DNA from 2 places in the Brevibacillus sp. HB1.3 genome. Region 1 is predicted to be linked to the other one. Evidence: riboswitches for the same ligand, from Rfam matches in the RefSeq annotation. Region 1 holds a riboswitch; the other holds the start of a gene.
What was found. A riboswitch is a leader RNA that binds a small molecule or an ion and turns the genes downstream of it on or off. The one in region 1 is predicted to bind cyclic di-GMP.
Positions count from the first base shown of each region.

Region 2: linked by a shared signal. The riboswitch ahead of HPY31_RS19880 (GNAT family N-acetyltransferase) and the one ahead of HPY31_RS06240 (methyl-accepting chemotaxis protein) in region 1 are both predicted to bind cyclic di-GMP.

Region 1 is NZ_JABMIT010000002.1:337,606-340,691, forward strand. Features, by position in the region: gene HPY31_RS06240 (methyl-accepting chemotaxis protein) at 1-1,483, opposite strand, end outside; cyclic di-GMP riboswitch class I at 1,556-1,656, opposite strand; gene HPY31_RS06245 (formate--tetrahydrofolate ligase) at 1,791-3,086, opposite strand, start outside.
Region 2 is NZ_JABMIT010000008.1:254,998-258,083, reverse strand. Features, by position in the region: gene HPY31_RS19885 (methyl-accepting chemotaxis protein) at 1-1,089, opposite strand, end outside; gene HPY31_RS19880 (GNAT family N-acetyltransferase) at 1,091-1,645, opposite strand; cyclic di-GMP riboswitch class I at 1,837-1,920, opposite strand; partial or broken gene HPY31_RS28890 (Crp/Fnr family transcriptional regulator) at 2,116-2,235, opposite strand; gene HPY31_RS19875 (hypothetical protein) at 2,328-2,513, shown strand; gene HPY31_RS19870 (amino acid ABC transporter substrate-binding protein) at 2,752-3,086, shown strand, end outside.

The sequences.
Region 1 (3,086 bases):
AAGCGTTCAAGGCAAGCAAATTAATTTGCGAGGTCAACTGACTGATCGTATCGAGAATGCCTTCGATTTCTTTGGAGCGATTGTTGAGCTGCTCGATGGCTACAGTCGCCTTCGAAGTTCCCTCACCAATGCTTCCCATCTGGCGAACTGCCTGCTCTACCACAGCAGTCCCTTGCTCAGCCTGCTCTGTTGCGATCTGGGCAGCCTCAGAAACATGTGCAGACGTCTCCGCGATTTTCACGATGCCCGCTGCCATGTCAGTCATCGACAATGCGACTTCCTGCGAGCTAGATGCCTGCGCCTCTGCTCCCTCAGAAATCTGTGCGATAGACAAGCCGATTTGGTTGATGTTTTCCGTCGCTTGTTTAATGCCTGCGGATACTTCCTGACTAAAGCGCTGAACTTGATCAGACGACAGTGATACGTCTTCGATCAAATTTTTCAAGTGTGATACCGTCTGGTTAAAGTCACGGGACAGAACCGCAATCTCGTCTTTTCCGTCAACCGTTACGGTCTCTTTCAAATTCCCCTGCGCCACTACATTTACTGCGTGATTTAGACGCTCAATTGGTTTTACCATGCGTACAGCCAAGAAATAGATGAGGACGACCCCAAGCGCCAATACGATGAGGGAAATAACCGTCAATCGGACTAACAGTTGATCGACAGGTGCATGCAGCTCCGCTACGGGCGCAGTGATGTATATCCCCCAGTTCAAATTGGTTGGCGCATAGGAAGCAAATCGCTCTGTATTCTCGTATTCGTATTGGGCGATTCCATGATTCCCTTGCTTGATATCTTCAAAAGCAGTCTGAAGTGGAAGAATACCCATATTAAGAATGGATTCCTTCAGAATGTACTCGCTATTCGGATGATAAATAAATGTTCCTGTTTTGCTTACTAAAAAGGCGTAACCTAATTCGCCGAATTTCTCCTCAGACACCTTTTTTTGGATCTCATTGATTGGAATCGTAGAACCGATGTAACCGTATTGACGATTGTCCTTCATCAATGGAACGACCAGTGTCACGATGTTATTCCCTGTCCGCTTCGAAATGACTGGCTCAGAGACAACGACCTTCCCTTCCCCTTTGCTAGCTTCCTTAATATGCGGACGATCCGAGATGTCGGTCACTTCACCCTTGAAATTGATCACTTTCTTACCGCTTAAGTCATGCGAAAAGAAGAACGTCTCAAACTCGGGGTTTTTCTTTTGGGCTTCTTGAATGAGTTTCAGGTCTTGTTCGACATTTTGATCTGCCGACATCAACCCTCCTATCGCTCTTACAATCTCAATTTTCTCTTGAAAGAAACCATCGATACGAATCGAGAGATTGCTAGCTGACAGCTCAGCTTCTTTGTCCAGGCTGTTTGCCAAAAGGTTGGAAGCACTCCAATAGCTTGCACCGCAAACCGTACCCAAACTTATTACCAATAGCAGGCACAAAACGATAATTAGCTTATTCTTCAAACTATTTTTCATACCGAATCCCTTCTCCCTTCTCTTTTTTCAACAAAAAAAAGACTGCCCACCGACAGCCCATCATGACTACGGTATGGCAACCCGGCTGTCCTAGCTGCGAAAGTCATTTGACCTTCGTCCTTAGACCCGTGGCTTTGCGTCCCTGCCTTTCAGCAAGTTTGCCTTTGTCATTCCTTGTTGGTTTTCAATTAAGTTCACTTTTTTCAATCTCACCTTTCATTTCCCATAACTTTCTGCGAATAAACCTCAAAATGGAAAAAAAGCTGACAACCTTTTACAGCTGTCAGCTTTTTGTCACACTTTTTGATTAGCTTAATCCAATCACTTGACCATCCTCGTCTACATACAACGATTCCGCAGCCGGCTTTTTCGGAAGGCCCGGCATGGTAACCAAGCTTCCGGTCAGTGCCACGATAAAACCAGCTCCTGCTGATATGCGCACTTCGCTCACATGTATCGTGAAGTCTACAGGTGCCCCCAACAGATCAGCACGATCCGTAAAAGAGTAAGGTGTTTTCGCCATGCATACAGGCAGATGGGACATGCCCATTTCTTCTACCTTTTGCATCGTTTTTAATGCTAACGGCGAAAAGACAACTCCTGATCCACGGTATACTTCTTTCACGACAGTCTCGATCTTGTCTTTCATGCTGAGGTCTTCCTCATACAAGAATCGGAAGGACGAAGGCAGCTCTGCTGCTCGAATTACTTTTTCAGCCAGCTCGACACCGCCTGCTCCTCCTTCTGCCCACACTTTAGAGAGCGCTGCTTCGGCTCCAGCCGCTTGACACAGCGCAATGACAGCATCAATCTCTGCTTGGGTATCTGTCGCAAAATGATTGATGGCCACCACTGCTGGCACACCAAACTTCTGTAGGTTTTCCAGATGTCGCTTGACGTTTTCGAAGCCTTTTTCCAGAGCAGACAAGTTCTCCACCGCCAAGTCCGGTACTTTTACCCCGCCGTTGTATTTCAACGACCGAACCGTAATGACCACGACAGCAGCCGATGGAGTCAGACCTGCTTTTCTGCACTTGATGTCAAAAAACTTCTCGGCCCCCAAGTCGGCACCAAATCCAGCCTCTGTTACGACGTAATCTGCCAGCTTCAAGGCCATTTTGGTTCCGATCACACTGCTGCACCCATGCGCGATATTGGCAAAAGGTCCGCCGTGAATGATGACCGGGGTTCCTTCGATTGTCTGTACGAGATTGGGCTTGATGGCTTCCTTCAAGAGAACGCACATCGCATCGACCGCGTTGATTTCTTCCGCCCGTACAGGCTGATCATTGAAATCGTAGCCAATAATGATATGGTTCAACCGCTCGCGCAAGTCTGCTAGATTCTCACTCAAGCATAAGATCGCCATGATTTCCGACGCGGTCGTAATCATGAAGCCATCCTCACGCGTCATTCCATTGCCTTCACCCATACCAACCACGATGTTTCGCAGTGCGCGGTCGTTCATGTCCATAGCTCGTTTCCAAACGATTTTCTTTGGATTGAGTCCGCGCGGATTGCCATGGAAAATATGATTGTCGATCATCGCTGCCAACAAGTTATGTGCAGCTGTAATCGCATGAATGTCCCCTGTAAAATGCAG
Region 2 (3,086 bases), on a different contig from region 1:
CTTGGAGGATTCAGCCAGCTTGCGTACTTCATCTGCTACGACAGCAAATCCTCGGCCGTGTTCGCCTGCGCGAGACGCTTCAATCGTGGCATTGAGTGCCAACAGATTGGTTTGTGCAGAAATCTCGGAAATGGTTTGGATGATTTTCCCAATCGATTCGGTTTCTTTATTGAGCTCTTGAATCAGCTGGTTCGTGCCTTGGATGTCCGTGATGAATCGTTCAAAGTCATTGCCGATGTTGCCAATGCGTTTTCCACTCTCGCTAGTGGCTTCTTTGGTCGATTCTACGTACTCATGCATCTCTGTAACAGAGCGGGTCATGTCCTCAACTTGCAGATTCGTCGAGCTCATTTCCCGACGCAGCTCGTCTGTATTGCTGGTCTGGATCGTAAAGGACTCCATAATGTCTTGCAGGGAAGCGACGGTTTCGACAGCGCGAACATTTACACCATCTGTTACCTTGTTTAAATTCTCTTGATAGTCTTGCATAGAGGTGAGAGATTCATTGATCTGATCAAGAACACGTTGCAACGATTCCTTCGAGGCAATCGCTTCTTGCTTTTGTTGCTCACTTTCCTCTTGCAGCTTGTTATTGAATACAGCATGCATCATGCTCGTGATAGAGACGAAGCAGAAGGTGAGCAGGAAGTACATCAGATCGAGATTGCTTGTCGAATGGAAAATCGTTTCTCTCTGTGTCAGGAAGTAGTAAGAGACAATGCCTAATGTCGATACAATGGTCAAAATATTGATGAGTCGGTCTTGATAAATCCCCATGACTGCTACAAAGAACATAATGGTCATGATATTGATCATATGCGGGTCCAGTCCAACAATGATGAACATGAAGATTCCGATTACAGCGAAGTTGAAAAACTTCATGAAAGGCGCTGCTTTTTCACGGAAGTTCGGGCGATTGGATATGTACGTAAACGGTGCCAGCACGCCATACAAAATACCCAGTACTGTGAGAACGAATGTGTACGGTACGCCTAGAAAGAGGTTTAAGACCTGAACAACCGTAATGATGCTTGCGAATACGATAACGACCCAATTGTTTCTTCTTCTCAATAGCTCAATGTTATCCATGTTACCCACCTACCTCGACTTTTACTTGATTGGACGACGACGAATTGTACCAGGAATATTTCGGATCGTGCTTATTGTCATAGACATCTTTTAGATGAAAGAGGGTCGGAATAGCATCGGCCCCTTTGTAAAAGACGATATCTTTGATCTGAATCGCCTTTACATGATACTTCGTGTTAATGAATTTAAAAAAGGTTGGATCTGCTACCCCGATTGCGTGGGTATAGCCATGCTTTTCAGCGTAATCTATCATCAAGCAAATTCCTTTTTGCCCTAGTTGTCCACGGTATTTTGGCAAAACAGCGAGACTGTCTACCTCCATTACTTTCATATCTTCTGTAATAACATCCTGAAATAGTGTTTTCATATAAGCACTTGATTTGGAAAAGGGTGTCATTTCAAATGTTCCACCTGCTTCACCATCATCGGCAAGTAGGAGGAATTGTGCGGAGCCTTCTTTCGCGTACTCCATCTCGAAGCCCATGCTTGTCCATACTGTTTCTTTGATTTCATGAAATTTAGCTAACTCTTGTACAGTTTCTACTTGTTTGTACATAACTTCCCCACTCCATCATTTACTGATTACCGTGTTGTGTATGTTTGACGTCCCAAAAGTTATGTTTTTCCATTCTGTTGCAAAAATGAAAGAGCTTTCATCCTCCTTTCAAAAAACGAAACACAAAAAAAGGCCGTTCCATCGAAATGGAACAACCGAAGCTACCAACATCAAAAAAATTGTTCCAAGATGATGGCAACCCGGCTATCATGGTCAAAGACTGTAGACCCGTGGTTTTGCGTCGCCACCTTTCGATGACTTTGCCTTTTGCATTTATTAGCATAATTTGTAAAACTATGTCGAATTTTGCTGGACATAATCATGCAAAATATAAGCCAAAAGATATACTTTGTCAAGTTTTGGTAGGGTAAAGAAACTAATTGTTCATAAAGTATAGACGAACAAAAAACCATTTGTGATATCAATTGGTCCTTCATTCATAGGCGTTAGGTTAGGGTACGCAGAATGTCTTCCCCAAGGATATCGAATGTGAATTGCTGCCTATCCGGATTTACTTTATATAAACGTACTTTCCCCATTTTGATGAAATAGAAACCTTCTGAAAAAGTTTCTGGTGTTTGAATGCACGTAGCCGCTCAGGAGTTGAATGGAATACACAAAAATCACCCGTAACAAAAATTTTCCAACCATCCGATAACTAGAAGGAATAGGAGGGGATATTATGAAGGAAGCAAAAGTGATTCAATTCTACTTTTCCGGAGGCGGTGAAACGATTAGCATCGAATCCACGGAACCGGAAGAGATCATTCAAATGGTCGCTAATCAAAACAACGGATGGCTCCAGTATGATGATGTTGTCATCAACGTGAGAAATGTTTCATATATCAAAGTGAGTAATCAGGCGTAAGGATTGGAAACGGGTATATAGCTTCAGCACGAAAAAGTTCTCCATTAAATGTGGAGGGCTTTTTCGTGTTGGAGATAGCCGGGCATTTTCCCCAATTATTTGGCGTATATTTCTAAGGTGCTTTTGTTTACTAAAGTATCGACTATTCCTTGCTAATGTGCTATCATGATAACCTGTTAACGTATTACCACTTTATCAGAGTAAAATATAGAGTAGGGAAACGAGGGGGATCATCACGATGAAGAAAATAGCTTGGATGTCATTGTTGTTGGGTGCGGTGGTTTCGTTGGTAGTGGGCTGTTCCAGCGCAAAAACTGGCGCTGACGCAAATAAGCTGATTATCGGAATTGATGATAAGTTTGCACCGATGGGCTTCCGGGATGAGAAAAATGAACTAGTCGGTTTTGATATTGATTATGCACGTGCAGCTGGCGAAAAAATGGGAAAACAAGTTGAGTTTCAAACAATCGACTGGAGTGCAAAAGAGTCTGAACTAAACAGTGGTCGTATTGACTTGATCTGGAATGGATATACGATTACAGATGAGAGAAAAGGGAAGGTTCTCTTTACCAA